Regions from separate parts of the Variovorax restrictus genome, predicted to be linked through region 3. Evidence: predicted binding sites of a transcription regulator. Region 3 holds the regulator's gene; each other region holds the start of a gene.

Region 1 (5,409 bases), on a different contig from region 3:
CTGGCGTGGAAGTGCATGCCAACATCATCTCCGGCCTGCTCGACGGGCGGCTGCCCTTCGTGCCCGACTACGCCCCCGGCTACGACGTGCTGGTGCTGCTCGTCGCCGGGCTCACGCTCGCCTTCGGCATGTCGATGCTGCCGGCCTCGCGCGCGGTGCTGCTCGGCGCGGCCGTCGGCACCGCGGTGGTCGGCTTGAACGCCGTGCTGTTCGCCAGCTTCGGCCTGGTGCTGCCCCTGGCGGTCGCGCTGATGATGGTGGCGATGGCCTTCCTGCTCAACATGAGCTGGGGCTACTTCGTCGAGGCGCGCGCCCGGCGCAGCCTGGCACGGCTCTTCGGCACCTACGTGCCGCCGCAGCTGGTCGACGAGATGCTCGCGCGCCCCGAGCGCTACAGCATGCGGGCCGAGAGCAAGGAGCTCACGGTGATGTTCTGCGACATGCGCGGCTTCACGCAGCTGTCTGAAACGATGGCGCCGACCGAGCTGCAGGCCTTTCTCAACGCCGTGTTCAGCCGTCTGACCGAAATCATCAGCCACCACCGCGGCACCGTCGACAAATACATGGGCGATTGCGTCATGGCCTTCTGGGGGGCGCCGGTCGACACGCCGCACCATGCCACCCTGGCCGTGCAGGCCGCCATCGAGATGGTCGCGGCCGTGCAGGAGATCAACCTCAGCCACCGCGCAACAGGTGGCCCGCAGATCAGCGTGGGCATCGGCCTGAACACCGGCGTCATGAGCGTGGGCGACATGGGCTCCGCCGTGCGCCGCAGCTACACAGTCGTCGGCGACGCCGTGAACCTGGCGGCACGGCTCGAAAGCCTCAGCGGCCACTACGGCGCGCAGATTCTGGCGGCTGAAACCACCCGGAAGGCCGTGCCGACCTATGTCTGGCAGGAACTCGACCGGGTCTACGTTCGCGGCAAGGCCCGTGCCGTGGCCATCTTCACGCCGGTCGGGCGGGCCGGGGACGTGGGGGTGGCCAAGCGGGCCCAGCTCGAACGCTGGGCGTTGGTGCTTTCGGCCTACCGCGCGCAGCAATGGGCGGAAGGGCAGACGCTGTTGGCCCCCCTGCTGGCCGGCGATACGAAAAAATTTCTTTACCAGCTTTATGCGAAGCGTTTAGCCTCCATGGCATTGCAGCCCAAAGACCCGGCCTGGGACGGCGCAATTCGCTTCGACACCAAGTAAACGAGGGTCTTCCACAATGCAGGTCCGTGTGCTCGGCTGTTCTGGCGCCATCGCCAAAGATTGCCGCACGACATCGTTTCTGGTCGACGACGACCTCCTCGTCGACGCCGGCACCGGCGTCGGCGACCTCACGCTCGAGCAGATGGCCAGCATCGACGACGTGCTGCTCACCCATTCGCACCTCGACCACATCGCGGCCCTGCCGCTGATGATCGACGCCATCGCGTCGCGCCGCGTGCAGCCCCTGCGCGTGCACGCGCTGCGCGCCACCATCGAGGCCCTGCGCGCCCACGTCTTCAACAACGTCATCTGGCCCGACTTCGCGAGCATTCCGAGCCGCGAGGCACCCTTCGTCAGCTTCCACGACATCGCCGTCGGCCAGACCCTGCAACTCGGCAGCCGCCGCGCCAAGGCCATCGAGGTGCTGCCCGCCGTCCACACCGTGCCGGCCTGCGGCTACGCCGTGCGCTGCGCGCAAAGCCAGGGCCCGCACTGGGTCTTCAGCGGCGACACGGAGCGCAACCCGCCCTTCTGGGACCGCGTGAACGCCCTCGACGTGGCCATGCTCGTCATCGAAACCGCCTTCAGCGACCGCGAAAAGGCCCTGGCCCAGCGCAGCCTGCACCTGTCGCCCGCCAGCCTGGTCGACGAACTGGCCCACATCGCCCCCGGCCGCCAGTACCCGATCTACATCACCCACACCAAGCCCGCCGAAACCGAGGAAATCATGAGCCAGATCGGCGCCATCACGGCCGACTGGCAACTGCGTGGCGTAGAGCAGCACGACATCCGCTGGCTGCAGACGGCGAGCGTGCTGACTATCTGAGGGCCTCGGGCGTCTACCCGCCCGCTCATCGCCTCCCCAAACCGTTCGGGCTGAGCCTGTCGAAGCCGCGCCCCGGACGTCTGTCCGCGACCTGCGAGGTCTGCCGGCATCGACACTTTCGGCAGGCCTGACAGGATTTGTCAGGGCATGACGCCATCAAACAACGCGATCTGTCACATCATGTAAACGAAACGTGACAGAGTCCACGGCGATCAAGGCCTGAGGTGATTCCATCCGGTTGGCACGGTAGCTGCGGTGCGTAGACCGCACCGGGGAGGGTCCCGGGCCCATCAACCAACCTGGAGTTAGAAATGAACCGTCGTTCCATCGCACGCAACGTGCAAAAGGGTTTCACCCTGATCGAGTTGATGATCGTCGTGGCGATCATCGGTATCTTGGCTGCTGTGGCGCTGCCGGCTTATCAGGATTACACGATCCGCGCCAAGGTGACCGAAGCCATTTTGGCCGGCTCTTCTTGCCGCACCAGCATCACCGAGACGGTGCAAAGCGCAGTTGGTTCAACCCTGCCGGCCGCTGGCGCATGGGGTTGTGAATCTTCGACCGCACCCACTAAGTATGTAGCCTCCGTGGCGACCACGGACGCTGGCGTTGTGACAATCACGACCGCTGCCGCAACTGACCTCAAGGATGCCGCCAGCAAGACGATCTCCATGACGCCGTATTCCGATGCATCCGCAGCGCTGACCAACACCGACTCCGGCAAAACCATCTTCAAATGGGTCTGCGGCCCGGGCGTTTCAGGTACCGCAATGAACCCCAAGTATCTGCCTGGCTCGTGCCGCGGTCAGTAATATAAGTACTCCTAAACAAAGTACCCACTTGAAAAAAGGCCCTACGGGGCCTTTTTAACTTACTGCTCCCGCATCATGCATCCATGGATTCAGCGCGCACAGTGGCTTTCGCTTTACGCATTAAATGCATTAGTGTGCTTCTTGGCTGGAAAGGACTACAACTGGGATCTGCTCAACTATCACTTCTACGGGCCGGATCTTTTGCTGCGGGCGCGCTGGACGCAAGACTATTTTGCGGCCAGTATTCAGTCTTACTTGAACCCAATCGCATATGTGCCATTCTACCTAATGGTTCGCTGGGACTGGCCAGCAATTCTGATTGGCTTGGTACTATCGACCATCCATTTCTTGAATATTCTAATCATCGGAAGCATTGCGCACAAAATTCTTGAGAGATATGAGGCTCAGAGGGCCCAACTGGTCGCATTGTCTTGCTTGCTGGCAATTTCAGCACCACTCTACCTCCAAGCCAATGGATCAACATTCAACGATCCTATCGGTTCAATTTTCGTTCTGCTAGCGCTCAGAATATTGCTTTCCTCGAACGCTGAGCGCTCCAGGCAACTGTTCCTAGTCGGATTGTGCACTGGCGTTGCAATCGGGATCAAGCTAACAAGCGGCATATTCGGCTTAGCATTTATCCTCGTTATAGCAGCCGACCTCTTGTCTGGCCAACGCAGTACTGCCGCACACATGGCGCGGCTTACCCTAGCGTACAGCCTCGGGGGAGCACTTGGATTCGCCATTGTGCACGGATATTGGTCCGCACTTCTTATTCAACACTTCGGAAGCCCGGTTTTTCCATTTTTCAATGGCGTATTTCGATCCGAGGAGTTTGGTCTCACCAATATTCGAGATCTAAGATTCTTGGGAAGTGGAGTTTTGGGGCTTCTGCGCCTTCCCTTTGACATGCTGCAAGTCCAAAGCTGGATCTATATTGAAGCCCCGTCGCCTGACATTCGCCCCTTGGCGCTTATATTTTCGACCGCATTTTTCATCTGCGTATATATTTGGCGAAAGCTTCCGAGCCATGGCGCAATGCGAAGCGCGGCGAGTGGGGCCATTTACTCCGCAACTCGCTCGTCGTCGAGAGCCATATGGATCGTCTGCGCTTTTTCAATGTTCTCTTTTGTGATCTGGGGGATTACCTCACGAATCGGGCGATACGCATTCCCCCTCTGGCTACTACTCGGCCCAATTTTGGCACTTGCCACAGCAGCGCTAGCAATTCCCAAGCTGGCCCGCGTTTTTCTCACGCTCGTTCTGTGCGCACAAATTTACCTAAATTTGCATCACGGTACCGATAGATTGGCGCCCGTAACCTGGGGGACAACATGGTTCGACTTTCAGCTTCCGCAAGAAATTATCCGAAATCCCGCAGGAATAATATCAACCGACACAATGTCTTTCTCGGCCATAGTTCCGTCTATCCACGAGCATTCTTCTATGGCCACCATCATGGGAATGCACACGATGCCCAACGGGCGCGATACGCCAAAACAGCTTCAACATATGATTGATAATTACAAGGGCAACTTGTACATCATGTATGCAGTAGGCCAATACGGAAAGGGAAAAGAAGCCGAAATCTCGAAAAATCGCCTGGGGATATTGAACGATAAAATAGGCCCGTATGGGCTTGCGATTTCGAGCGACCAGTGCTCGTTTGGAGATCTGGCATTCAACAGAAAATCATCAAACTTCTCAACGGTGCCGTACGTTGCCGAAGGATTCCGCCTTGCATTCTGCAAGTTAAAATCGCTTTCGGAATCCGAAAAGCTGGCGTCGGCGCGGCTGAGCAAACAACATGATGACCTGTTTAATGCAATCGAGGACCAATGCCCAGGGACATTTTCACCAAAGAGAGTGGTGACAATACATCACAGCAATGAGTTTGTTAGATCCTATTTCAACACGGCGACAGGCCTTTACACAGATCACGGTGCGGTATATATGACCGGATACAGGGTCCTATTTCCGACTTTCATCACCACGCTCAAAAACCCGACGCTTTCGTCCCTTGTATGTCCTCCGCTTCCTGCACAACGCTACTTGAAATAGTCGGCCTGCATCGATAAAGCAAAGCATCAAAGGAGGTCACCTTGAAGAAGCAATCTACAAGTCAATGCGAAGATAGTCCGGTCTATTCGGGCACGGCCGCACTTTTCAACGTGGAGGAGGCGCTGAAAAACTACAACTCCTGGATCGCTTCAAAAATACACTGCCACCTCAATATCAGACACTCCGATGCAATTCTAGATTTTGGTTGCGGAATAGGAACTCTAGCAGCTTTGATACAGAGGCAAGTTTGCAATGAGGTTGTAGGGGTGGAAATCGACCCGCACTTGGCAGAGACTTCAGTGGAGCGGGGAATCAAAGTCTTTTCGTCTTTGGCGCAATGCGATTTGGATGTCAGTGGAATCTTCAGCTCAAATGTACTGGAGCACATTCAAGACGATGAAGAAGTTCTCAGACAATTTCGAGCCAAGCTGCCCGTCAACTCATCGATAGTCCTATTCGTGCCGGCCTTCCCTTTACTGTGGACATCTATGGATGATGCAGTCGGTCATTGCAGAAG
Region 2 (5,409 bases), on a different contig from region 3:
TGGGTGGCCGCGGCGCGTTCCACCAGCGCGAAGCCGGCGGCCTCGCCCAGGCTGATGCCGTCGCGCGTGGCATCGAAGGGTTTGCAAGGGTTGGGCGACACCAGCTCCAGCGAGTTGAAGCCGTACAGCACGCTGCCGCAGAGCGTGTCGACGCCGCCGACCACGGCCGCATCGATCAGCCCCAGGCGGATCAGCCGCTCGGCCGATGCGAACACCTTGCCGCTCGACGAGCAGGCGGTGGAGATCGTCTCCGACGGGCCTTCGAGCCCCAGCGCCGCCTGCACGAACATGCCCAGCGAGTGCGGCGTGTGCACCAGCGGACGGTCCTGCCCGGGCGGGAACCGGCCGTCGGCGGTCAGGTGCGTGTACGAATCCTCGGTCTCGCCGATGCTGGACGTCGAGGTGCCCAGGATCACCGCGATGCGCGACGGCCCGTACTTGGCGCGCGCCGTGGCCACCGCGTCCATGAAGCCGTCGGCCTGCAGGCCCATCCAGGCCAGCCGGTTGTTGCGGCAGTCCCAGGCGGCCAGCGATTCGGGGAGCTGCACGTCTTCGACCCCCGCCACGCGGCCGATCCAGGTCGCGAGGCGCGCGCCGCTGGCGGGCATGTCGCCGAAGTCGTTGGCCCGCAGGCCGCTGCGCGAGGTTTCGAGGGCGTCGAGCAGCGACGCCTTGCCCACGCCGACGGCCGAAGTCGCGGTGTAGGCGCTGATCTGGAGGGGGGGGATGCGGGACGGCACGGTGGTGAGAAAGAAGTGGCGAAGCGCGAACAATGCCACAGACTAGCAGCCGTCTGCCGGCCACCACGTCGGCCGGCACCCCGCAATCGCAGGGGCTTAGCGCTGGCCGCGCGCCGCCAGTGTCACCAGCACCAGCACCGGGACGCCCAGCAGCGCCGTGCCCACGAAGAAGGGGACGTAGCCGTAGGCATCGACGAACACACCCGAATACCCCGCCAGGAACTTGGGCAGCAGCAGCATCAGCGAGCTGAACAGCGCGTACTGCGTGGCCGAGTAGCTGATGTTCGTCAGGCTCGACAGGTAGGCGATGAAGGCGGCCGACGCGATGCCGCCGGCCAGGTTGTCGGCCGACACCACGAGCACCAGCATCGTCATGTCGTGGCCGTGGGCGGCGAGCCAGGCGAAGAGCAGGTTGCTGGCGGCGCTGAGCACCGCGCCCAGCATCAGCACGCGCATCACGCCGAAGCGCATCGACAGGATGCCGCCCACGAAGGCGCCGACCAGCGTCATCACCACGCCGAACACCTTGCTGACCGCCGCGACCTCTTCCTTGCTGAAGCCCATGTCGACGTAGAAGGGGTTGGCCATGATGCCCATCACCACGTCGCTGATGCGGTAGATGGCGATCAGCGACAGGATCAGCACCGCCTGCCACTTGTAGCGGCGGATGAAGTCGGCGAAGGGCTCGACCAGCACGTTCTTCAGCCACTCGGCGGCATTGCGCGCCTGGGGCATCACGCGCTGGGCGGGCTCCGACGACAGCAGTACCGTGAGCACGCCGACCGCCATCGAGGCGGCCATCACCAGGTAGGCGGCCTTCCAGCCGGCGTTCTGGTAGCCGGCGGCGCCGGTGATCTCGGTCCACGCGGCGATCGACAGCACGCCGGCGCCGGCCCAGATCATCGCCAGGCGGTAGCCCGTCTGGTAGGCGGCGGCGAGCGCGGCCTGCTTGCGGGTTTCGGCCGATTCGATGCGGAAGGCGTCCAGCGCGATGTCCTGCGTGGCAGAGCCGAAGGCCACCAGCAACGCGCACCACACCAGTGGTGCCAGCCCGCCGCGCGGGTCGGCCATCGCCATGCCGACCAGCCCGCCGATCACCAGTGCCTGCGCTAGCAGCAGCCAGCTGCGGCGGCGGCCCATGCGCCGCGTGAGCAGCGGGATGGGCAGCCGGTCGACCAGCGGTGCCCACGCCCACTTGAAGGCGTAGACCAGGCCGACCCAGCTCAGGTAGCCGATCTCGCTGCGCGTCACGCCGGCTTCGCGCAGCCGGAAGCTGAGCGTGCCCAGCACGAGCAGCAGCGGCAGGCCCGCCGAGAAGCCCAGCGCCAGCATGCGCAGCGTCGCGGGCTCGAGGTACACCTTGAGTGCGTCGCGCCACGACAGCGGCGCTTCGGTCAGGGCAGGGGGGGAGGCTTCGGCAGCCGAGGATGGGGGCATTGAGCGGGCGATCGGGGTGGCTGCTTATTATTCCCGCATGTGCACACGCTGCGAATCTTCCATCGGTCTCTGGCCCGCGCGCCGGACTTTCCTGGCTTTGGCGGCGGCTGCCGCCGTAACGCCCGCGTTGGCGCAGGTCGAAGTGGGCAAGGCCTCGGTCGCGCGCAACCTGGTGCCCGCCGACAGCATCGAGCAGGCCGGCGTGCAGCAGTACGACGAGTTGCTGAAGCAGGCCAAGGCCAAGGGCGCGCTGGCGCCCGACAGCCACCCGCAGCTGCAGCGGCTGCGCACCATCTCCGCGCGCCTCATCCCCTTCGTCGGGCCCTGGAACGCGCGCGCCGCGCAGTGGAAATGGCAGGTCAACCTGATTGGCAGCCAGCAGATCAACGCCTTCTGCCTGCCGGGCGGCAAGATCGCCTTCTACACCGGCATCCTCGACCAGCTCAAGCTCAGCGACGACGAGGTCGCGATGGTGATGGGCCACGAGATGGCGCACGCCCTGCGCGAACACGCCCGCGCGCGCCTGGCCAAGAGCGCGGGCACCGGCGCGGCGCTGTCGATCACGGCACAGCTGCTCGGCCTGGGCGAGATGGGCAACATGGCGGCGCGCGCCGGCACGGAACTGCTGTCGCTCAAGTTCAGCCGCGGCGACGAGACCGACGCCGACCTGGTCGGCCTCGAACTCGCGGCCCGGGCCGGCTACGACCCGCGCGCCTCGGTGTCGCTCTGGAAGAAGATGGCCGCCGCCTCGAAGAACCAGGGCGGGCTGAGCTTCCTCTCGACGCACCCCAGCGGCACCGACCGCATCCGCATCCTCGAAGCCAACATCGGCAAGGTGGATGGGTTGTACCGGGCGGCGAAGCGCGGCTGAGCCTGCGCCCCTCCCTCCTTTCCTGACGCACCGAATCCGACCGGCCGGGGCTCTCTGAGCGCCGGCCGGCGTTGGCACGCCGCTTGCATCTCGTCATGTACACAAGACAGGATGCTTGATGATGGTGCATGCAAGGACTTCGCAGCCGACCGATGACCGGCAATTTGCCGACCCCGGTGCCGCTGCCTGGATCACGCGGATCGACCCGCCGATTGCCGCCTCGGGCGGCGCGGCCAATGGCCCGCTGGCCGGGCTGCGCTTTGCGGTCAAGGACAACATCGACGTGGCCGGCCTGCCGACCACTGCGGCCTGCCCGGCTTTCGCCCGCGAGCCGGCGAACCACGCCCAGGTGGTGCAGCGCCTGCTCGACGCCGGTGCGGTGCTGGTTGGCAAGACCAACCTCGACCAGTTCGCCTGCGGGCTGAACGGCACGCGCTCGCCCTACGGCGCGGTGCCCAACAGCTTCGACGCGCGCTATGTGTCGGGCGGTTCCAGCTCCGGCTCGGCGCGGGTGGTGGCGACGGGCGAGGTCGACTTCGCGCTCGGCACCGACACGGCAGGCTCGGGCCGCGTGCCCGCGGGGCTCAACAACATCGTCGGCCTCAAGCCCAGCAAGGGCTTGATCAGCACCCGCGGCGTGCTGCCGGCGGCGCAGAGCGTCGACTGCGTGTCGATCTTCGCGCGCACGGTCGAACTCGCGGCGCGCGTGCTGAGCGTCGCCATGGGGCACGACGCGTACGACCCGTATTCGCGTGCGCTGACGCCGATCACCACGCCATTGCCCTCGCGCCTGCGCATCGGTGTGCCATCGACGCTCGAATTCTTCGGCGATGCCGATTCCGCCGCGGCCTTCGAGCGTTCGCTCGCGCAGGTCGAAGCACTGGGCGCCACGCGCGTGCTGATCGACTACGCCCCGCTCGCCGAAGCCGCCGCGCTGCTCTACGACAGTGCACTGGTGGCCGAGCGCTACGCCGCGGTGCGCCCCTTCTTCGACGCGCACGAAGACGACGTGATCGAGCCGGTGCGCAGCATCCTGGCCAAGGGCCGAAGCTACAGCGCCGCCGATTTCGTCGACGCACAGACCCGGCTGCGCGCGCTGGCGCAGCAGGCCGCGCCGATGTGGAAAGACATCGACCTCCTGGTGGTGCCGACCTCGCCCACGCACTACACGATCGAGGCCATGCAGGCCGACCCGGTCGCGCTCAACCAGCACCTCGGCGCGTACACCAACTTCGTCAACCTGCTCGACTACGCGGCGCTCTCGGTGCCGACCTGCCTGCGCAGCGATGGTCTGCCTTTCGGTCTGACGCTGATCGGCCCGTGTGCCAGCGACTTCCAGCTGGCCGAGCTCGGCCAACGGCTGCACCACGCGAGCGGGCTCACGCTCGGTGCGACCGGCGCACGCATGGCGGAACCCACCGCGCTGCCGGTACTCAAGCCCGCCGCCACCGTGAAGGTCGCCGTGGTCGGCGCTCACCTGTCGGGCATGCCCCTGAACGGCCAGCTCACCGAGCGCGGCGCCACGCTGCTGCGCGAGACGCTGACCGCCCCGCAGTACCGCCTCTACGCCTTGCCCGGCACCGTGCCGCCCAAGCCCGGCATGGTGCGCGTGCCGGCCGGCGGGGCCTCGCTCATCGTCGAGGTGTGGGAGATGCCCGCGACCGCCTACGGGTCCTTCGTCGCGCTCATTCCCGCACCGCTGGGCATCGGCACGCTGACGCTGGACGACGGCAGCCCCGTGCAGGGCTTCGTCTGCGAATCGATCGCGCTCGACGGTGCCGAAGACATCACGCACCACGGCGGCTGGCGCCGCTACATCGCCTCGCGTCAAGCCGCGCTCGCCTGAGCGCAGCTCGCCCGGTTTTCTTTCGCATCAACCTTTCGCTTCAACCTTCGCAGGAGTCGGACCCATGGGATCTCAAGACAAGTCTTTCGCGGCGGTCGCCGCCACGCCATCGCGCCGCCATGTGCTGCAGGCCGGTGCCGCCGGCATCGCCGCGCTCGCCGCGCCCTCGCTGGTGCTGGCGCAGGCCACGAAGATTCGCATCGGCTTCTGGCCGGTGGCTGCGGGCCTGCCCTTCTTCGCGGCGGTCGACAAGGGCTACTTCAAGGAGGCCGGCCTCGACGTCGAACCGCTGAAGTTCGCCGGCGCGCAGCAGGTGATGGAAGCGATGCTCTCGGGCCGCTCCGACGGCAGCTCGAACGGCACCGGCTCGGCCAACCTCGCCATCGGCGAGATCGCGCAGCCCGGCCTCTTCAAGATCTTCTGCACCAACCCGAGCAACGCCAAGTTCGTGCTCGACGAGTTCATCACCGCCAAGGACAGCCCCTTCAAGACCGTGGCCGACCTCAAGGGCAAGA
Region 3 (5,409 bases):
AGGCCGAGGCCCGCAAGAACCGTGACTGGAACCCCAACGCACCGCTCGCCGGCAAGCCGTCGGCGCGCACCCCGCCCGAGCAGCCCGCCTCGGTCGGCCCGCTGAACCCGGCCGCGCCCGCCAGCCCGGTGCCGGCCGTGGTCGCGCCCGACGCGCGCAGCGCCGCCGCCTCGGCCGCCCGCGCCCGCCCCGACACCAGCGTGCCGGCGGCGTCGTCCGACCCGCTGGGCGACCTGGCGCGTGCGCGTGCCGGCATCACCGCGCCGGCCACCACCACTGCCGCGGCCGACGGCGCCGACCCCTTCGTGTACTTCGTGCAGGCCGGGGCCTTCCGCAGCAACGACGATGCCGAGGCACAACGCGCCAAGCTGTCGCTGATGGGCGTCGAGGCGCGCGTCACCGAGCGCGAGCAGGCCGGTCGCACCGTCTACCGCGTGCGCGCGGGCCCCTTCAACAAGAAGGACGACGCCGACCGTCTGAAGTCGCGGCTCGACAGCGGCGGCCTCGAATCCAACCTCGTGCGCGTCCAGCGCTGAGCGCCGCACAGGGCGTGACCGAATCGGCGTCCTCGGGCGCCCATCCCTGGCTGCGGGAACTCCGCAGCCGCTGCCCGGCTCTGTCAGCCGCACAGGAGAAATTTTGATGACCATGAACCGCCGTGACTTTTCGCTGACCGCTGCCTCCCTCGGGCTGCTCCCCCTCGCCGCCACCGGCGTGCACGCCCAGGCCCGCACGCCGAAGGCCGGCACCGACTACATCGTGCTGGGCAAGCGCGCGCCGGTCGACACGCCTGCCGGCAAGGTCGAAGTGGTCGAGTTCTTCTCGTACAACTGCCCGCACTGCGCGGCCTTCGAGCCGCGCCTGGACTCATGGGTCAAGAAGCTGCCGGCCGACGTGGTGTTCAAGCGGATCCCGGTGCCGTTCGTGGGCAACGACACCGAAGCGAAGCAGCGCCTCTACTACACGCTGGAAGCCATGGGCAAGGTCGACTCCTTCCAGATGAAGCTGTTCCAGGCCATCCACCAGCAGCGCCAGCCGCTGGTCGGCGATGCCGCGATCCTGGCCTGGGCCGAGAAGCAGCCCGATCTGGACGGCAAGAAGTTCGCGGACCTGTTCAAGTCCTTCTCGGTGGCCGGCAAGGCCAAGCGCGCCACCCAGCTCACCAGCGACTACCAGGTGGCCGGCGTGCCGGCGCTGGGTGTGGCGGGCCGCTGGTACGTGGACGGCGACACCGCCGGTTCGCTCGACCGCGCCCTCGAGGTGGTCAGCCTGCTGACCGCCGAAGCGCGAAAAGGCTGAGCCTGCGGCCGTTCGACCCGGCCGTGCCACCTTCTCAAAGCCCGCCTTGGCGGGCTTTTTCGTCCGGGCGACCGGATGCACTGGTCCGGCGCATACAATCGTCGAGCAAGTTTCGTGCCTTTATGACACTTCGATCCCACACTCCCTTCTCCTCCCTCCTGCGCGCCGGCTTTGCCGCGCTGCTGCTCGCCGTCGCTACCGTGCCGGCGCTGGCCGAAAGGGCCGACCGCACCAAGCCCATGAACATCGAGGCCGATGCCATGCGCTACGACGACCTGAAGCAGACCAGCGTGTTCACCGGCAACGTGGTGGTGACCAAGGGCACCATCATCATCCGCGGTGCGCGCATCGACGTGCGCCAGGACCCGGAGGGCTACCAGTACGGCGTGGTCACCGCCGCGCCCGGCAAGCTGGCCTACTACAAGCAGAAGCGCGACTCCGGCGTCGACGAATGGACCGAGGGCGAGTCGGAGGTGATCGAGTACGACAGCCGCGCTGACAACGTCAAGTTCATCCGCCGCGCCATCATGCGGCGGCTGATCGGCGCCAAGGTCAACGACGAGACAACGGGTGCCCTGATCGTCTACGACCAGAGCAACGACACCTTCACCGTGAATGGCGCGCCGCTGCCGCCGGGCGCCAGCGTGGCGACCGGCGACAAGGGCAGCCGTGTGCGCGCCATCCTGACGCCCAAGTCAGCCGGTGCGGATGCCGCCCAGCCGAGTGCACCCGCCGCGCCGGCACCCGGCCGCGGCCTGCGCCCGAGCACCACGCTCGGCGGAGAAGCGCGCCCGTGAACGACCGCGTGGACATGGCGAAGCAGGCCGTCCCGGCCGGTGCCGGTGCGGTCGAAGGCAGCCGGCTCCAGGTGCGCGGTCTGCAGAAGCGCTACGGCAGCCGACAAGTCGTCAAGAACGTCTCGCTCGACGTGCAGAAGGGCGAAGTCGTCGGTCTGCTCGGGCCCAATGGCGCCGGCAAGACGACCTCGTTCTACATGATCGTGGGCCTGGTGCGGGCCGACGCCGGCGAGATCAGCATCGACGGCGAGCCGATCGCGCACATGCCGATCCACCGCCGCGCCCGCATGGGCCTGAGCTACCTGCCGCAGGAGGCCTCGATCTTCCGCAAGCTGAGCGTGCAAGAGAACGTGCGCGCGGTGCTCGAGCTCCAGCGCGAGCCCGATGACAAGGGCCGCATGGTGCCGCTGTCGAAGAAGCGCACCGACGATCGCCTGAACGAGCTGCTGTCGGACCTGCGCGTCGAGCACCTGCGCGATTCGCCGGCGCTGGCGCTGTCGGGCGGCGAACGCCGCCGCGTCGAGATCGCCCGCGCCCTGGCCACGCAGCCGCGCTTCATCCTGCTGGACGAGCCCTTCGCCGGCATCGACCCGATCGCCGTGATCGAGATCCAGCGCATCGTCAGCTTCCTCAAGAGCCGCGGCATCGGCGTGCTCATCACCGACCACAACGTGCGTGAGACGCTGGGCATCTGCGATCACGCGTTCATCATCAGCGACGGGCAAGTGCTGGCACAAGGCACGCCTTCGGAGATCGTCGACAACGCCGAGGTACGCCGCGTGTACCTGGGCGAACACTTCCGCATGTAAGGGGAGGACGGAACTCTCCATGAAGCAGGGCCTGTCGCTGCGCGTTTCGCAGCATCTCGCGCTCACGCCCCAGTTGCAGCAGTCGATCCGGCTGCTGCAACTGTCCACGCTCGAACTGAGCCAGGAAGTGGAGCAGATGCTCGACGAGAACCCGTTTCTCGAGCGCACCGCCGAAGAGGCCGCCCGTGAGGAGTTCGGCGTCGACGCCGCCGATGCACCGCCACCGCGTGACGACGACTTTTCGCCCGGGCCCGCCGCCACCAGCGACAGCACCACCAGCACGACCGAGGCCGACACCCCGGCGGTCGACGCGACCGAAGCCACGCCCGACTGGGAAGGCGACGGCACCGTCGACATGGCGCCCGACGACAGCGAATGGGGCGGCGACGCGCCTCCGCGCGCCAACAACCTGGGCGACGACGATCGCGCCGACGCCACCGAGCTGGCGCGCAGCCAGGAATCGCTGCAGTCGCATCTGCACCGCCAGGCGCTGAGCCTGCGCCTGAACGAGAGCGACCAGGCCGCGCTGCGCTTCCTGATCGAGTCGCTCAACGACGACGGCTACCTCGAAGAGTCGCTGCCCGCCCTGGCCTCGGGCCTGGCCGGCGACGACAACGACGAGTTCGACGGCCTGGTGCACCACTTCCAGGTGGCGCTCGGCCTGCTGCAGAGCCTGGAGCCGGTCGGCGTGGGCGCGCGCGACCTCGGCGAATGCCTGGCCATCCAGCTGAAGGCGCTGGCCCGTGCGAACGAAAGTGCCGAAGAGGCGCAGATTCGCAAGACCGCCATCGCGATCTGCAAGCAGCCGATGGAGCTGCTCGCGCGGCGCGACTTCAAGCGCCTGGCCACGCTCACCCGCAGCAACGAGGAAGAGGTGCGCAGCGCGCTGCAATTGATCGCCACGCTCGAGCCCAAGCCGGGTCGGCGCTTCGTCGACGTGGAGCGCAACGTCGTGATCCCCGACGTGATCGTCACGCGCATCGGCACTGGCACCAACATCAAGTTCCGCGTGATGCTCAATCCCGACGTGATGCCGCGCCTGCGGGTGCACGACATCTACGCCGGCGCGCTCAAGCAGCACAAGGGCGAGGGCAGCCAGGCGCTGTCGCAGCGTCTGCAGGAGGCGCGCTGGTTCATCAAGAACATCCAGCAGCGCTTCGACACCATCCTGCGCGTGAGCAATGCCATCGTCGACCGGCAGAAGAGCTTCTTCGTGCACGGCGAGCTGGCCATGCGGCCGCTGGTGCTGCGCGAGATCGCCGACGAACTCGGGCTGCACGAATCCACCATCAGCCGCGTGACCACGGCGAAGTACATGTCGACGCCCTATGGCACGGTCGAGCTGAAGTACTTCTTCGGCTCCGCGCTGGGCACCGAGACCGGCGGCAACGCGTCCAGCACTGCGGTGCGCGCGCTCATCAAGCAGTTCGTCGGCTCCGAGAGCATCAAGAAGCCGCTGTCGGACAGCCAGATCTCCGAGATGCTGAAAGAGCAGGGCATCGAATGCGCCCGGCGCACCGTGGCCAAGTACCGCGAGGCGCTGCGCATCGCGCCGGCCAATCTGCGCAAGGCGCTGTAAGCAAGTCCGTTCATGAACCAGCTCCATCTTTTCCTGCCTTGCGCCGCCGGCGTCGAGGACTTTCTTGCGCAAGAAGTGCACGGCCTCACCGGCCTGGCCGGCGACGACCTGATGGCCTCGCGTGGCGGCGTCTTCGTGCGCGGTTCGTGGCGCGACGCCATGAAGCTCAACCTGTACAGCCGCCTCGCGCAGCGCGTGCTGATCGAACTGGCGCACGCGCCGTACCGCAGCGAGAACGACCTCTACGCCATCGCCAGCGGCGTGGCGTGGGAGATCTGGTTCACGCCGAAGCAGACCTTCAAGATCGAGACCACGGCGCAGCACAGCCCGCTGCAGAGCCTGAACTTCGCCACGCTGCGCATCAAGGACGCCATCGCCGACCGTTTCCGCGCCAAGGCCGGCGGCGTGCGGCCGAGCATCGAGACGCAGTGGCCCGACGTGCGCGTGTTCGCGCACCTCACCACCGACACCTGCACGCTCTACATCGACACCTCGGGCGAGCCGCTCTTCAAGCGCGGCTGGCGCCAGGACACCGGCGACGCGCCGCTGAAGGAAACCCTGGCTGCGGCCATGCTGGCCGCCAGCGGCTGGTGGAACCCGGAGACCGGCGCCGTGTCCGATGCGCCGCTGTACGACCCCTGCTGCGGCAGCGGCACCATCGCCATCGAGGCGGCGCAGATCGGCCTGGGCATCCCGGCCGGTGCGCTGCGCCGCTTCGGCTTCGAGAAGCTGCTGCCCTTCCAGCCGCACGTGTGGGAGTCGATCCAGAACGAGGCGGCGGACGCGCCGGCCCGTACCGCGCCGGCCATCTTCGGCAGCGACGTGTCGCACCGCATGGTCGACTTCGCCGAGCGCAACGCCGAACGCGCCGGGGTCGCCGCGGCCATCGAATTCCGCGGCGGCGACGCGCTGCAGCGCATGCCGC
Region 4 (5,409 bases), on a different contig from region 3:
GCGGGCGCCGATCACCGGCAGGATGCCGAGGGCGCCGAGCTGACGCGCGGTTTCGAAGCCGATGCCGCGGTTGCCGCCGGTGATGAAGGCGATCTTGCGGTCGAGGGGGGTGCTCATGGGTTCTCCTGGGTTTGAGGGAGGGGCCGCGCCCTGTGCGCGGCCATGGAGCGATGGTCGCGCAGCCGGTCGTTGCAGGCGCGGTGGCTTTGCGAACGCAGTGTTTGCCGAAAAGCCAACAGTGGCAGGGAACCCGGCGCGACCCCTTCAGCGCAGCGCGCGCCGGTACTGCACCGCCTCGGCCACGTGCACCTGCTGCACGGTTTCGGTGGCCGCCAGGTCGGCAATGGTGCGCGCCACCTTCAGGGCCCGGTGCGTGCTGCGTGCCGACCAGCCCAGCCGCGCGGCGGCGGTGTGCAGGAAGCCGAGCGCGGCCGGCTCCAGCGCCGCATGGCGGTCGATCGCCGCGCCCGCCAGCGCCTGGTTCGCCGTGCCTTGGCGGGCGATGGCGCGTTCGCGGGCCGCGACGACGCGTGCACGGATGTCGGCGGTCGATTCGCCCGGCGCGGCGTCGAGCAGTTGCCGCGGCGCGATCGCCGGCACCTCCACGTGCAGGTCGATGCGGTCGAGCAGCGGGCCGCTCAGCTTGCCCTGGTAGCGGGCCACCTGGTCGGGCGTGCAGCGGCAGGCCTTGAGGGCGGAGCCGAGGTGGCCGCAGGGGCACGGGTTCATGGCCGCGATGAGCTGGAAGCGCGCGGGGAACTCGGCCCGGCGCGCCGCGCGCGAGATGGTGATCGTGCCGGTCTCCAGTGGCTCGCGCAGGGCTTCGAGGGCGGCGCGGGCGAACTCGGGGAACTCATCCAAAAAAAGAACCCCTTGGTGCGCCAGCGAAATCTCGCCCGGCCGTGGCGGCGATCCGCCCCCGACCAGCGCCACGGCGCTGGCCGTGTGGTGCGGCGATGCGGTCGGCCGCACCATCCAGCGCTCCAGCGTGAAGCGTCCGCCGAGGCTGGCGATGGCGGCGCTCTCCAGCGCTTCCTCGACCGTCATCGGCGGCAGCAACCCGGCGAAGCGCTGGGCCAGCATCGACTTGCCCGAGCCCGGCGGGCCCACCATCAGCAGCCCATGCTGGCCGGCCGCCGCGATTTCCAGCGCGCGCTTGATGCCGGCGTGGCCCTTCACGTCAGCGAGGTCGGCGTAGGGCGCCGGCGGTGCGGCGGGTCGCGCGGCGACGCGGGTCCAGCCGGCGGCCGGCGGCGCCTCGGGTGAGCCAGCCGGCTGGTGCAGGAACTGCCCGACCACGTCGAGCAGGTGCTGCGCGCCATAGACCACGGCGTCGGGCACCAGCGCCGCCTCCTGCGCGCTGTCGGCCGGCAGCACCAACCGCGTCGCCACGCCGCGGGTGTGGAGCGCGAGCGCCATCGCCAACGCACCACGCACCGGCCGGAGATGGCCGGAGAGTGAGAGCTCACCTGCAAACTCGTGTCCGGCCAGGCGTTCGGGGTCGATCTGGCCACTGGCAGCGAGGATGCCCAGGGCGATCGGCAGGTCGAAACGGCCGGAATCCTTGGGAAGGTCAGCCGGCGCGAGGTTGACCGTGATGCGCTTGTTGCTCGGAAATTCCAGCCCCGCGTTGTGGATCGCCGAACGGACGCGCTCGCGGGCTTCCTTGACTTCCACATCGGCCAGACCCACCAGCGTGAAGCTGGGCAGCCCGTTGGCCAGATGCACCTCGACCGTGACAGCGGCCGCTTCGAGCCCGAGCAGGGCGCGACTTTGCACCAAAGACAGACTCATTCCTCTCCCTTTCACCAAATCGGTGCAATCTTGTATGTCCGCCGAGACAACGCACACATTGGTGCGCGCCCACGGTTTGAAACAATTTTGGCAACGTTTCAAGCCGTGACAGGCCGTTGCGCTGGCCGATGCGTTCACAACGCGAGCAGTTTGGCACGCTCCCTGCTTTGACAGGTTTCCCCCTATCTCAAATCCTGCACAGGAGCCAAATCGATGATGCACCGTAAAACTGCCCAGGCCTTGGCCGTGGTCGCCCTTGCCACCCTGCCGATGTTCGCGAGCGCACAGCTCACGGGCAACGTTGCACTCACGAGCAATTACAAGTTCCGCGGCCAGGACCAGGACACCGGCCGCACGCGCGCCGTCAAGCCCGCCATTCAGGGCGGCTTCGACTACGCCTTCGGCGAGAGCGGCTGGTACGTCGGCAACTGGAACTCCAGCGTCAACTGGCTGTCGGGCAACAGCATCGAGAGCGACATCTACGGCGGCTACAAGTTCGCCGCCGGCGGTGTGAACTGGGACGTGGGCGCGCTGACCTACATCTACCCGGGTGCCAAGGGCGCCAACACCACCGAGCTCTACGGCGCCGGCAGCTTCGGCCCGCTGACCCTGAAGTACTCGCACACGATCTCCAAGGATTACTTCGCCTGGGCCGGCGAGGACGCGGGCTCCGGCTACAAGGGCCGCAACACCGGCTACCTGAACCTGGCCTTCGCGCAGGAAGTCGCGCCCTCGCTGACGCTGAAGGCGGCGGTGGGCTACACGCGCTTCAACGGCGGCATCAAAGACAACGTCCCCGGCATCCCGAACTACGTCGACTACGCGCTGGGCGTGTCGTACGACTTCGGCAGCGGCCTGGCGCTCTACGGCGGTGTGCAGGGCGCGAACAAGAAGGACTTCTACGGCTTCGTGAACAAGGCCCGCGGCATCGTCACGCTCAGCAAGACGCTCTAAAGAACAAAGGCGCGGCCCATGTTGCCGCGCCGATCCATTTCATCTCTAGGAGAAACGCCATGAAGCTGGTCACAGCCATCATCAAACCATTCAAGCTCGACGAGGTGCGCGAGGCGCTGTCGACGATCGGTGTCCAGGGGATCACCGTGACGGAAGTCAAGGGCTTCGGTCGCCAGAAAGGCCATACCGAGCTCTACCGCGGCGCGGAGTACGTGGTCGACTTCCTGCCGAAGGTCAAGATCGAAGCGGCTGTGGCCGACGAGCTGGTCGAGCGGGTGATCGAGGCGGTCGAGGGCGCGGCCCGCACCGGCAAGATCGGCGACGGCAAGATCTTTGTCTACAACCTGGAACAAGTGGTGCGCATCCGCACCGGTGAAACCGGCCGCGAGGCTCTCTGATCTCGCATCGAGGCACGAAAGAACAATCGACATGAAAAAACTGCTTGTCTCACTCGCGCTCGGCTTGAGCGTGCTCACTGCCGGCGTGACCGGTTTCGCCCAGACCCCGACGCCGAACGCCCAGGAAGCCGGGGCCACGTCGGCCGCTGCGCCTTCCGCCGCGACGCCTGCGGCCGCGACGCCTGCTGCCGCACCGGCCGCCGCACCCGCTGCTGCTGCACCCGCTGCGGAAGCTGCCGCGCCTGCCGCTGCCGCTCCGTCGTTCAACAAGGGCGACACCAGCTGGATGATGCTGTCCACGCTGCTGGTCATCATGATGACCATCCCTGGCCTCGCGCTGTTCTACGGCGGCCTGGTCCGCAGCAAGAACATGCTGTCGGTGCTGATGCAGGTGATGGTCACCTTCTCCATGATCGTGGTGCTGTGGCTCATCTACGGCTACAGCCTCGCATTCACCGAGGGGAATGCCTTCATCGGCGGCTTCGACCGGCTCTTCATGAAGGGCGTGTTCGACGCGGCCGCGGGCACCTTCGCACCGGCGGCCACGTTCAGCAAGGGCGTCTACATCCCCGAGCTGCTGTTCGCTGCCTTCCAGGCGACCTTCGCCGGCATCACCTGCTGCCTGATCGTCGGTGCCTTCGCCGAACGCGCCAAGTTCTCCGGCGTGCTGGTGTTCATGGTCATCTGGTTCACCTTCAGCTACACGCCGCTGGCGCACATGGTCTGGTTCTGGATGGGCCCGGACGCCTACACCGCAGCCGGTGTCGTGGACGAGATGAACAGCAAGGCCGGTCTGATCTGGCAGTGGGGCGCGCTCGACTTCGCCGGCGGCACGGTCGTGCACATCAACGCAGCTGTGGCCGGCCTGGTCGGTGCCTACGTGATCGGCAAGCGCGTTGGCTACGGCAAGGAAGCCTTCACGCCGCATTCGCTGACGCTGACGATGGTCGGTGCCTCGCTGCTGTGGGTGGGTTGGTTCGGCTTCAACGCCGGTTCGGCCCTCGAAGCTGGCACCAGCGCCGTGCTCGCCTTCATGAACACCTTCTCGGCCACCGCCGCTGCGGTGCTCGCCTGGTGCATCGGTGAAGCGATGATGCGCGGCAAGGCGTCGATGCTGGGTGCCGCATCGGGTGCCGTCGCCGGCCTCGTGGCCATCACCCCGGCTGCCGGCAACGTCGGCCTGATGGGCGCGATCATCATCGGCTTCATCGCCGGCTTCGCCTGCCTGTGGGGCGTGAACGGCCTGAAGAAGCTGCTGGGCGCGGACGACTCGCTCGACGTGTTCGGCGTGCACGGTGTCGGCGGTATCGTCGGCGCGCTGCTGACCGGCGTGTTCAACACGCAAGCCCTCGGTGGCCCCGGCCTGGTCGGTGACTGGGTCACGGCATCGGTCGTCTCCAACGGCATCGGCGCCCAGGTCTGGGTCCAATTGAAGGGCGTGCTGCTGACCATCGTGTGGTCGGGCGTCGTGTCCTTCATCGCCTTCAAGATCGCCGACCTGACGGTGGGCCTGCGTGTGACGGAAGAAGAAGAGCGCGAAGGCCTCGACATCTCCGCTCACGGCGAAACCGCCTATAACAGGTAACACCCCCGAAGGGCCCGGCGCACTGCGTGTCACTGTGTATTGCCTGGCCCTTCCCCCTCCAGGGGGCAACACCAGCAGCCCGGCGAAGCCAGTTCCGCGGTGTTCCTGGCAGGGGAAAAAGAAAGAATGAATAGACGAACGAGTTTTCAGCGAGAGTCTCCTTTGGATGTTCAGCCCGCAGTGCTTCGGCACCGCGGGCTTTTTTTTGCCCGCGCGCGCCACAATGAACGCCATGAATTGGACCCCCCTCGACGACAGCGCCTGCCAGCTCGGCGAATCGCCTTTCTGGCATCCGGACGAACAGGCGCTCTACTGGCTGGACATCCCCGCGCGCACCGTGCTGCGCACCCGCGGTGAGGGCCACGCGATGCGCATCGAACGCTGGCCGCTGCCCAGCGAGCCCGGCTGCATGGCGCCGGCGCGCAGCGGCGGCCTGGTGCTGGCGCTGCGCGACGGCATCTACCGCGCCCGCGAGTGGGGAGGCGCGCTGCAGTTGCTGGTGCGCGCCGACCACGACACGCGGACCATGCGCTTCAACGACGGCAAGTGCGACGTGCAGGGCCGCTTCTGGGCCGGCACGATCAACGAAGCGAAGGACCGCGCCAATGCGGCATTGTTCTGCCTCGACGCCCGTGGCGGCCAGTCGCCCGTCTTCACGCAGATGGCGAACGAGGCCAC

Evidence for each region. The regulator sigma-54, encoded in region 3, starts transcription at its own class of promoters, with help from an activator protein. The targets are predictions, from matches to a motif close to TGGCANGNAANCTGCTTT.
Region 1: the regulator sigma-54 is predicted to act here: its motif matches at 2,259-2,276, upstream of ACSFA0_RS02075 (pilin).
Region 2: the regulator sigma-54 is predicted to act here: its motif matches at 3,121-3,138, upstream of atzF (allophanate hydrolase).
Region 4: the regulator sigma-54 is predicted to act here: its motif matches at 1,946-1,963, upstream of ACSFA0_RS00555 (TorF family putative porin).

The regions. Positions count from the first base shown of each region.
Region 1 is NZ_JBPJZH010000001.1:432,021-437,429, reverse strand. It holds gene ACSFA0_RS02085 (CHASE2 domain-containing protein) at 1-1,193, shown strand, start outside; gene ACSFA0_RS02080 (3',5'-cyclic-nucleotide phosphodiesterase) at 1,210-2,019, shown strand; gene ACSFA0_RS02075 (pilin) at 2,331-2,831, shown strand; gene ACSFA0_RS02070 (hypothetical protein) at 2,907-4,892, shown strand; gene ACSFA0_RS02065 (class I SAM-dependent methyltransferase) at 4,934-5,409, shown strand, end outside.
Region 2 is NZ_JBPJZH010000001.1:75,355-80,763, reverse strand. It holds gene ACSFA0_RS00395 (beta-ketoacyl-[acyl-carrier-protein] synthase family protein) at 1-740, opposite strand, end outside; gene ACSFA0_RS00390 (AmpG family muropeptide MFS transporter) at 837-2,177, opposite strand; gene ACSFA0_RS00385 (M48 family metallopeptidase) at 2,215-3,048, shown strand; gene atzF (allophanate hydrolase) at 3,167-4,894, shown strand; gene ACSFA0_RS00375 (ABC transporter substrate-binding protein) at 4,959-5,409, shown strand, end outside.
Region 3 is NZ_JBPJZH010000004.1:12,065-17,473, reverse strand. It holds gene ACSFA0_RS21055 (SPOR domain-containing protein) at 1-536, shown strand, start outside; gene ACSFA0_RS21050 (thiol:disulfide interchange protein DsbA/DsbL) at 649-1,299, shown strand; gene lptA (lipopolysaccharide transport periplasmic protein LptA) at 1,422-2,096, shown strand; gene lptB (LPS export ABC transporter ATP-binding protein) at 2,111-2,905, shown strand; gene ACSFA0_RS21035 (RNA polymerase factor sigma-54) at 2,925-4,484, shown strand; gene ACSFA0_RS21030 (THUMP domain-containing class I SAM-dependent RNA methyltransferase) at 4,497-5,409, shown strand, end outside.
Region 4 is NZ_JBPJZH010000001.1:110,121-115,529, reverse strand. It holds gene ACSFA0_RS00565 (SDR family oxidoreductase) at 1-117, opposite strand, end outside; gene ACSFA0_RS00560 (YifB family Mg chelatase-like AAA ATPase) at 265-1,794, opposite strand; gene ACSFA0_RS00555 (TorF family putative porin) at 2,008-2,748, shown strand; gene glnK (P-II family nitrogen regulator) at 2,808-3,146, shown strand; gene ACSFA0_RS00545 (ammonium transporter) at 3,178-4,731, shown strand; gene ACSFA0_RS00540 (SMP-30/gluconolactonase/LRE family protein) at 4,964-5,409, shown strand, end outside.